DNA from 3 places in the Nonomuraea sp. NPDC049649 genome. Region 2 is predicted to be linked to each of the others. Evidence: riboswitches for the same ligand, from Rfam matches in the RefSeq annotation. Region 2 holds a riboswitch; each other region holds the start of a gene.
The links. Region 2 has a riboswitch for cyclic di-AMP ahead of AB0J42_RS04370 (GH25 family lysozyme). Riboswitches for the same ligand answer to the same signal wherever they lie in the genome.
Positions count from the first base shown of each region.

Region 1: another riboswitch for cyclic di-AMP. It lies ahead of AB0J42_RS21030 (CHAP domain-containing protein); the one in region 2 lies ahead of AB0J42_RS04370 (GH25 family lysozyme).
Region 3: another riboswitch for cyclic di-AMP. It lies ahead of AB0J42_RS01510 (hypothetical protein); the one in region 2 lies ahead of AB0J42_RS04370 (GH25 family lysozyme).

Region 1 covers NZ_JBFAOH010000016.1:29,122-32,384, reverse strand. Annotated here, with positions in the region: gene AB0J42_RS21040 (aldo/keto reductase) at 1-516, shown strand, start outside; gene AB0J42_RS21035 (Gfo/Idh/MocA family oxidoreductase) at 563-1,519, shown strand; cyclic di-AMP (ydaO/yuaA leader) riboswitch at 1,634-1,771, shown strand; gene AB0J42_RS21030 (CHAP domain-containing protein) at 1,785-2,441, shown strand; gene AB0J42_RS21025 (YciI family protein) at 2,536-2,967, shown strand; gene AB0J42_RS21020 (RNA polymerase sigma factor) at 3,042-3,263, shown strand, end outside.
Region 2 covers NZ_JBFAOH010000002.1:241,750-245,012, forward strand. Annotated here, with positions in the region: gene AB0J42_RS04360 (lanthionine synthetase LanC family protein) at 1-793, opposite strand, end outside; gene AB0J42_RS04365 (nitroreductase family protein) at 832-1,482, opposite strand; cyclic di-AMP (ydaO/yuaA leader) riboswitch at 1,755-1,889, shown strand; gene AB0J42_RS04370 (GH25 family lysozyme) at 1,900-2,658, shown strand; gene AB0J42_RS04375 (cupin domain-containing protein) at 2,709-3,062, opposite strand.
Region 3 covers NZ_JBFAOH010000001.1:314,181-317,443, forward strand. Annotated here, with positions in the region: gene AB0J42_RS01505 (alpha/beta hydrolase) at 1-670, opposite strand, end outside; gene AB0J42_RS01510 (hypothetical protein) at 709-1,569, opposite strand; cyclic di-AMP (ydaO/yuaA leader) riboswitch at 1,773-1,911, opposite strand; gene AB0J42_RS01515 (DUF5302 domain-containing protein) at 2,067-2,267, opposite strand; gene AB0J42_RS01520 (rod shape-determining protein) at 2,387-3,263, shown strand, end outside.

The DNA of each region.
Region 1 (3,263 bases), on a different contig from region 2:
CTCTACCTGATCCACTGGCCGGCGCCCAAGCAGAACCGGTACGTGCAGGCCTGGCGCGGGCTGGAGAAGATCTACAAGGACGGCCGGGCCCGCGCGATCGGCGTGTCCAACTTCACGGTGGCCACGCTCACCCGGCTCCTGGACGAGACCGACATCATCCCCTGCATCAACCAGATCGAGCTGCACCCGTGGTTCCAGCAGCACGAGCTGCGCGAGTTCCACGACAAGAACGGGATCCTCACCGAGGCGTGGAGCCCGCTCGGCTCCGGCAAGGGCCTGCTGGACGATCCGGCGCTCGCGGTGCTGGCGGAGAAGCACGGCCGCACGCCCGCGCAGATCGTGCTGCGCTGGCACATCCAGATCGGCAACGTGGTCATCCCGAAGTCGGTGACCCCGTCGCGGATCAGGGAGAACATCAACGTGTTCGACTTCATCCTGGACCACGAGGACATGGCCGCGATCGGGGCGATGAACGCCAACCGCCGCCTCGGCGCCGACCCCGACGAGCTGGGGTAATTGGCACATATATCGCTTTCGCGGATGAGTCTGTACGATCTTCCGCGTGCGTGACTTAGCCTGGGGCATCGCGGCGACCGGCGGCATCGCCCGGACGGTGGGCGCGGTGATCGCCGCCGAACCGGGGATGCGGGTGGCCGCGGTCGGCTCCCGCGACCTGGGCCGGGCCAAGGCGCTGGCCGCGACGCTCGGCGCCGGCTCCGCCCACGGCTCCTACGCCGAGCTCTGCGCCGACCCGGCGGTGGACGCCGTCTACGTCGCCACCCCGCACGCGCAGCACCTCGAGGTGGCCGAGGCGGCCATCGCGGCGGGCAAGGCGGTGCTCTGCGAGAAGCCGCTCGCCGCCACCGTGGCCGACGCCGAACGGATGGTCCGGCTGGCCCGCGAGGCCGGGGTCTTCCTGATGGAAGCGATGTGGACGCGGTTCAGCCCGCTGATCCGCATGCTGGCCGCCGATGAGCGGTTCGGGGAGATCCGCTCGGTGCGGGCCGCGTTCGGCTTCGCGCATCCGTACGATCCGGCGCACCGGCTCTGGGCGCCCGAGCTGGGCGGCGGCGCCCTGCTCGACCTGGGAATCTACCCCATGGGGCTGGCCCAGCTGTTCCTCGGGCAGCCCGAGAGCATGAGTTTCACCGGCTCGCTGGCACCGAGCGGCGTGGACGCCGAGGCGGGCGGGCTGATGAGATACCCGGGCGGCGCGCGGGCGCTGGTGGAGTGCTCGCTGCTCGCAGGATATGCCAACGACGCCAGTGTGGTCGGCACCGGGATGCGGGCCGACATCGACGCTCCGTTCTGGGCTCCGCGGCGGGTCGTGCTCAGCAGGCCGGGGATGGAGCCGGAGGAGCACGTGCTCGGGGATCCGGCGGAGAACGGGTACGCCGGAGAGCTCCGGGAGGTCCGCGACTGTCTTGCGCGGGGCCGCACCGAGAGCGAAGTCATGCCGCTTGACGAAAGCCTTGCCATGATGCGGCTTCTGGCCGAAGCGCGGGCGCAGCTCCGCTAGCTGCGGCTTTAGGGCGCTTGCCGTCTCTTGCCGGATACGTTACCTTACTCGGCATTCGCGACGAACGTCCGGTTTGTCCGTTCATGTCCGAGTAGATCGTCGCCTCGCAGGACCGCCCTGCGACCGCTGAATCCGCCCTGCGCGGAACCGGGGACCCACTTCCCTCGGGGTGAATCGGCGCCTAGCGCGCCGTAGGGCAGCTTCCACGCCCGAACCCGTCAGCTAACCCGGTAAGCGGCATGGAAGCAAGGAGTATCTCCCCTCGATGGTCAGGCACCGTCTTTCCCCTTCCCCCAAACCCAGCCGGCTCCGCGCCGCCCTCGCCGCCGCCCTCGCCGCCTGCACTCTGGGCGTCGCCCTCCCCGCCCACGCCGACCCCGGCAGCGACCGGGTCCAGGCCGCGGCGCAGGACTCCGAGAAGAAGATCACCGCCACCGCCTCCGACGTGCTCGCCCTGGCCAGGGCGCAGATCGGCATCACGGAGAACGCCCAGGGCGGCGGCACCAAGTTCCAGCACTGGTATGCCGGCTCGCAGCGCGCCCTGGAGACCGTCGCCCGCGACGGCGGCCACCCCAGCGCCTACCTGAACGCCCCCTGGTGCGCGATGTTCGTCTCCTGGGTCGGCGAGCAACTCGGCGCCGGCTCGCAGGTCGGCTCGGACGCCTACACGGTGACGCACGCCCAGTGGTTCAGGGACAACAACCGCTGGGGCACCGAGCCCAGGCCGGGCGCCGTCGTCTTCTTCGCCTGGAACGGCAGCAACAGCATCGGAGCCATCCAGCACGTCGGCTTCGTGGTCAAGGACAACAACAACGGGACGATCACCACGATCGAGGGCAACACCGGCCGCGGGAAGGTCGAGGAGCGGATCCGTCCCAAGTGGCAGGTCGTGGGTTACGGCTACCCCGAGTACGCCGCCTGAGTTCTCCGGAAGAATCCCGTGAGGTGTCGATCCGGGCACCGCTCGCCCGACGCTCAGGCGAGACCGGGATTCGAGGAGAACCACCGTGAAATTCATGATCATCGGTAAGGGCAGCGCCGAGACCGAGGCGGGCGTCATGCCGAGCCAGGAACTCGTCGACGACATGATCGCCTACAACGAGTCGCTGGCCAGGGCCGGCGTCCTGCTGGCCGCCGAAGGGCTGCACCCCAGCTCCCGCGCCGCCCGCATCGCCTACGGCAAGGGCAAGCCCAAGGTCATCGACGGGCCCTTCGCCGAGACCAAGGAGATCATCGCCGGCTTCTGGCTCATCCAGGTCAAATCCCGCGAGGAGGCCATCGAATGGGCCCTGCGCGTCCCCGTACCGGAAGGCGAGGAGGGCGTCGGCCTGGAGGTCTGGGAGGTCTTCGACGCGGCCGACATGCCGGAGACCTCCATGACCCCGGAGACCGCCCGGCGCGACCGGGCGGTGCGGGAGGGCCTGGAAGCCGAGCGTCCGGACTCCTGACGGGCGGGGCCGCGACCTCCGTCTGGCGCGGAACGGAGGTTGCGGCCCGCCCGTCGGGCTGTTTGCATGGCCGGGTGACAGCTTCGGACACCCACCGGGCCGTCGAGGCCGTCTGGCGCATCGAGGCGGCGCGGCTCATCGCCGGGCTCTCCGGCATCGTGCGCGACGTCGGCCTGGCCGAGGAGCTGGCGCAGGACGCGCTGGTCGCGGCGCTGGAGCAGTGGCCCCGCGAGGGCGTGCCGCGCAACCCGGGCGCCTGGCTGATGACCGTGGCCAAGCGCCGCGCCGTCGACCTG
Region 2 (3,263 bases):
GCACGTGGTGCGGGACGAGCGCGCAGCGCCCGGCCACGACGCTGAGCTCGCGGACGAACCCGGCTCCCCGCCGCGCCGCGTCCAGGAAGGACTCCTCCCCCGTCACCCCGTACAGGCGGGCGAGCAGGAAGGCGGTGCCCGCGGTGCCGGCCAGGAATCCCGGGGTGACCGCGTCCAGCGGCAGCCCGGCGCAGTCGCCGAACCGGTGGCCCGGCACGGGCAGCGCGGCGATGCGCCGCCCCGCCTCGACGGCCGTCTCCTCGTAGGCGGGCGCGCCGAAGTGGGCGGCGGCGCGCAGCAGGCCGAGGACGATGCCGCCGTCGCCGCGCTGGGCCGGGTCGCGGGACCAGCCGCCGTTCTCGCGCCACCTGCCGACCAGGAGGTCGGCGATGGCCGCGGCCTCCACCTCGAAGGCGTCGTCGCCGAGCGCCCACCCGGCCTCCAGGAGCGCGACCATCGTGCCGGTCAGCCCGTGGTACAGGGTGAGGTCGCGCTGCTCGCGCCAGGTGGCGGCGAGCCGGCGGGCGCCGGCGCGGGCGTCCTCCAGGTACGCCTGGTGGCCGGTGGCGGCCGCCAGTTCCAGGAAGAACAGGACGATGCCGGCCGCCCCGGCGTAGAGCGACGACGGCTCCGGGGTGAGCGCCGAGCCGCCGTGCGGGTCGGGATTGGCCAGCCACCGCCTGCCGTGGTCGTCGTCCACGGCGGCCGAGCGGATCCACCTCCCCGCCCTGATGGCCGCGCTCAGCGGGGATTCGGCTCGGGCACGCTGGGGGCGGATCTCGTCCAGGCTCACCGGCCGATTATCCCACACAGTTGGTAGGAATTTGAGGATTACCAGCCGTCGATGTGGAGGACCTGGTCGAGCGGGACCCGGGCGGCGGGCTTGAAGGTGTCACCGGTGTAGTAGGCCGTGGGGATGAGGACGCCCTGGCGCACGTGCGCGGGCAGGCCCAGCAGCTCGGCGATCTCTGCCTCGTACGCCAGATGGAGGGTCGTCCACGCGGTGCCGAGGCCGCGCGCCCGCGCCGCGAGCATGTAACTCCACGCGGCCGGGAGCAGCGACCCCCACAGGCTCGCCTGGCTGCCCTCCGGGAGCCGGCCGCCGGGCACCTCGATGCACGGGATGACCAGCACCGGCACCTCCCCCAGGTGCTCGCCGAGGTAGGCGGAGCTCTCCGAGATGCGCCGCTGCGCCGCCGCGCGGGCGGGGTCGTCCTTGAAGAGCTGCTCGGGGGGCGTCCCGGAGGCGTGGTAGGCGCGTACGGAACGCCCGTAGTACTCGCCGATCCGGGCGCGCAGGCCGGGGTCGATCACCACGATCCAGTGCCAGCCCTGGCGGTTGGCCCCGCTCGGCGCCTGCAAGGCGATCTCCAGGCACTCGCGCACCAGCTCCATCGGCACGGGACGGGTCAGGTCGAGGCGCTTGCGGACGCTGCGGGTGGTGGTAAGCAGCTCGTCGGGACTCAGCGGCAGGGTCGTCATGGACCCATGCTGTCAGCCGGACACCGGCGCGGCGTGTCGCGGGGGCCCGCTTGACAAATTTTACTTATGCCGGGAAAACCCCTGCTGACCTGCGGTTTTGACCTTACTCGGACGCCGCGGGACAGGGCCTGGAGGTTTGTCATACTTGCTTTATTTTTGTCGTTATATGTACGTTCTGGGGTGTTCGCGGTGGCTGATGCCTCAACCCTGAGTCGCCGCATCGATTGACCGGACCGTGCGCTGTCCTGACGGCGTCCCCCTCGCGTCAGGACAGCGCACGGCCGCCGAATCCGCGTCTCGCGGAGCCGGGGACCCACCTCTCTGGGGCGAATCGGACGTACGCGTCCGTAGGGGACTTCCAACCCCGAACCCGTCAGCTAACCCGGTAGGCGGCATGGAAGCAAGGAGTCATCCCTCATGCCCAAGCCTTGGCTTGACGCTGTCCTGACGTACCGTCCCGGCAACCGTCTCAAGGTCGCGCTCGCGGGCGCGCTGCTGGCGGGGACCACCGCCGTCGCCGGCGTGACCGGCACCGCCATCGCCGCCACCGCCACCCCCGCCGACCCCAACCCGGCCGCCGCCCAGCAGCAGGCCACCCTCACATACGGGCAGGACGTCTCGAACTACCAGCCCAACCACGACTGGGTCTCCAGCCCGGCCGAGTTCGGCATCATCAAGGCGACCGAGGGCCTCACCTTCCGCGACCACACCTTCGCCCGCCACTGGGCCGAGCTGGACAAGAAGGGCATCGTCCGGGGCGCCTACCACTACGGGCACCCGCGCAACAACCCGATCGCCGAGGCGGAGCACTTCCTGTCGGTGGTCAACTCCCAGCCCGCCAAGCCCGGCGACCTGCTGGTCCTCGACCTGGAGACCACCAACGGCCGCTCCGTCGCCGAGGTGAACGCCTGGGCCAAGGCCTGGCTGGCGCACGTCGAGTCCAAGACCGGGGTCAAGCCGATCTTCTACAGCGGCTGGCACTTCGCCGACACCTACGGCGCCGGGCTGTCGGAGTACCCGCTCTGGGTGGCCCACTACAGCAAGCCCGCGGGCCAGGTCACCCCGCCGGCCGACTGGACGTCGTGGGCCATCCACCAGTACACCGAGAACCCCATCGACCAGAACGTCTCGCCCCTGACGCCGGACCAGCTCCGCGCCCTGGGCCGCCCGGCCTGACCCGGCGCACGTGGCGCCTCCCTTTTTCGGGGGGCGCCACTTCTCCGTTCTCAGCCGGCCTCGTCCTTGGTCTTGTGCACCGTGCCGTCGGCGTGCTCGGGCGGGCCGTACACCGTGTAGAGGACGAGCGGGCCGGCGCCGGTGTTGACGAAGTTGTGCCGGGTGCCGGCCGGGACGGCGACCAGGTCGCCCGCCCGCACCGGGCGGACCTCGCCGCCGACGCGGGCCTCGCCGGTGCCGGAGACGAAGTGGAGGAGCTGGTCGGTGCCCTCGTGCACCTCGTCGCCGATCTCACCGCCCTCGGGGATGGTCATGGTGACGAGCTGGGTCCGCGTCCCGGTCCATAAGACCCGGCGGAAGTCGGTGCTCTCCTCGGCGACGGTGGCGATCGCGAAATGGTGCACGTCTGGCTCCCGTATCTCACGGTTCATACCGGCTTATGACTCTTGCCTGGGCAAAAGCCGCCATAAACCAAGTTTCCGGGACCGGGACGGGCCACGACAGGGCTGAAGGTCCTTTTCCCGGGGTCCTTCTCCCCGGTCCTTCTCCTCTACTGCCGCCCTGCCTCCATGCGATGGGCTGAGATCGCAAGGCCAACGGCAGAA
Region 3 (3,263 bases), on a different contig from region 2:
GGACGTTGAGCCGGGTGAGCGCCTCGGTCCGGTCGGGCGAGGCCATGATGGCGGCGAGCTGCCGGGCCACGCCCGCCGGGTCGTGGCAGCGGTCGTACGCCTGCCCTGCCAGCCGCTCGATGTGCTCGCGGTCGAGCTCGTAGCCCGGGGAGCCGATCACCGACGAGGTCACCACCGCCTGCTTGACGGCTTCCTCCCGGGTGCTCACCGGCTTGGCGAAGAGGGCCTCGCGGGCGGCCTCGGTCGGCGGCGCCACGCCGAGGTCGGGGGTGGACATGATCGAGGTGAGGGTGAGCACGCGATCGGGGTGCTGGATGGCGAGCGTCTGGGCGATCATGCCGCCCATCGAGGCGCCCATCACGTGCGCGGCCTGCCAGCCGAGCGCGTCCATCAGCCCGGCCGTGTCCTCGGCCATGTCCTTCAGGAGGTAGGGCGCGGGCCCGCCGGGAGTGGGGGCGCCCGCGTCGTGGAGATGGGTCGACAGGCCCGCGTCGCGGTTGTCGAACCTGACGACGTGGTGCCCCTGCTCCGCGAGCTGTGCGCAGAGCCGGTCGTCCCAGTGGATGAGCTGGGCGCCCAGCCCCATGATCAGAAGGAGCGGGCGCCCGCCGGGAGAGCCGAAGCTCTCGTACGCGATGTCGATGCCGTTGGCCGATGCGATCGAGGTCACGGCCCTAGAATGTCATTCGGATCGGGCCGCCGCAAAGATCAGCGGCGCACCAGCCTGCGGATGCGCTCGCGGCCCAGCACCAGACCGCCGCCGAGCAGCGCCACTCCGCCGACCACGGCGGCGCCCGTCAGGCCGCTCCGCTCGGTGCCGGTGGCGGCGGCCTCGGTGGTCTCGGCGGGCTTCCGCTCGGCCACGGGCTGGGTGTGGGCGAAGCCGGCCTTCACCGGAGAGACCCGCACCGGGCCGGGCTTCCCGCCCTGGGCGAGGGACTTCTCGTCCTTCGCCTTCTTCTTCTCCTCGGCCTTCTCCTCGGCCTCGTCCTCCGCCAGGACGGTCGGGGGCGGGGTCGCGGGGTTGCGGTCCATGCGCTTGTACGCGCCGGTGGAGAAGGCGACCGGGTGGTTCTTCAGGCCCAGGCCGTCACCCCACTTGGTGATGACGTACTCGACCTTGATGTGGCCCTTGCCGCCGTTGCCGTCCACCATGAGCGTGCGCGGGTTGAACTTGCCGCCGGTCAGGTCGGCGAAGGTCTTGGCGTCCAAGTCGAGCATGATGCCCCGGTTGGAGGGGTTGCCCGGACCGCGGTCACCGACGAAGAACGGCGCCTTCTTGCCGTTGTAGATGACGTATCCCTCGGTCAGCAGCGGCCAGCTGGGGCTGGCGGCCATGCCCTTCTGCATGGGCTTCCCGCTGGCGGGCAGGCCCGTGTCGCCGGCGCGGCCGGAGCCGTCGTCCCAGAAATACGAGGCCGTGGTCTTGCCCTTGAGCAGGACCTTCTGGGTGGTCGTGGCCTTGGCGGTCTTCTTGGCGGAGTCGTCACCGGTGTCGGCGAGAACCGTGGCGCCGGAGCCGAGCGCGAGCGTGCCGGCGGTGGCGGCGAGCAGGGCGAAAGAACGCATGCTGAAGCGAGCAGACATGGAAAACAGAAGTCCTTCGTGAGGGAACAGGAAAGACAGCGCTCGTCAGAGGGCGTAGCCGGGCTCAGGCCATGCGGACGCTACGCGCGGAGCGCGATCAGATATGAGGAAGAATGTCGCCGCTCAGCCGGCGGTCGATGAGATCCCGCGGTGGGGGGAAGAACTGCGGTGATACATCAAAGAAACTGTCCTCTCCATCTCGCCTACCGGGTTAGCTGACGGGTTCGGACGTGGAGATGCCCTACCGGCCGCCTGGGCCGGATTCACCCCAGATGAGATGGGTCCCCGGTTCCCGCGCGGTGCGGGATTCGGCGCCGGGCAGTCGCCTCTTCCTGGTGAAGAGCCGAGCTCACTGCCCGGTTGATGCGGCCCAATCTAGCGAGCAAACCGGACATACGCAAAGGTATCCCCATGATTCGGGCGAAGATCTACCTAGAAAAAGGGGGTACGGCATGCCGTACCCCCTCGAACACCCAGCGTCAGCCGCCGCTCTTGCGCCTGAAAGATCGCTTGCCGGCGACCGGACCATGCTTTCCGTGGATCTTGGAATGGCCGGCTTCCCTGCCACCCCCGCCGGATCCGGCCTGCTGACCGCGCTTGCGCTCCAGCGCCTCACGGAACTTGCGCTTCATCTCGTCCTCGGGAGTCTCGCCGACTTCCGACTCCGGGGTTTCCGCCATGAGGACCTCCTGTGTGCGTACGAGGCCAGCTTGGCACGGCGGCCATGACAGCGCATAACCGGAAACCGTCATGGACGACTTGGTATTGCCTTGACCTGATCGAGGAAACACCAAGTGACATGCAGCTTCTCCCCCCGGAGCGGCGGCGGGTGAGTCCGCTCGGATTCCTCGGCCGGGACCTCGCGATCGACCTCGGCGCCGCCACCACGCAGATCTACGCCCGCGGCGCCGGCATCGTGCTCAACGAACCCTCGGCCGCCTTCCTCACCGACCCCGGCCCCTCCCTCGCCGCCTCCCACCGCAACGGCCAGGACACCCTCTACGGCGCCTCCGCGTACGTGGCCCAGCAGGACGTCGTCTTCGGCTCCCCACCCCCGGGCGTGCTCGGCTCCCCCGGCGGCGGCGTCCTCTTCGGCGCGGAAGCCGTACGGCAAGGCGACGGAGTCCCCCGCTGGCCGGTGCGCGAGGGCGGCGAGCTCGCCGGACGGCTGGTCAAGCACTTCCTGACCAAGGTGCACGGCCACCCCTTCGCCCGGCCCCGGCTGGTGATGGCGCTCCCCGGCGCCGGATCGCCGGTCCTGCGCGAGGCCGCCAAGAGCCTCGCCTACCGCGCGGACGCCAGGCGCGTGTACTTCGTCGACCACGCCGTCGCCGTGGCCCTCGGCGCGGGCCTGGCCGTCACCGAGCCCGCCGGGCGCATGGTGGTCGACATCGGCCCCCGCGTGACCAGGATCGCCATCCTCGCCTGCGGCGCCGTCATCGCCTCCCGGACCGTCCACACCGGCGGCGACGCCGTGAACGCCGCCATCGCCGCCCTGGTCGCCCGCGAACACGGCCTGCTGGTCGGCCCGGCCGAGGCGGAGGCGGCCAAACTCCGCGCCGGCTCATCCTGGAAACCGATCGACCGGCACGTCATCGTCCGCGGCCTCGACCCCGGCTCGCGGCGCCAGCGGGTGGCGTGGCTCCCCGTCCAGCAGCTGTACGAGGTCACGAGGG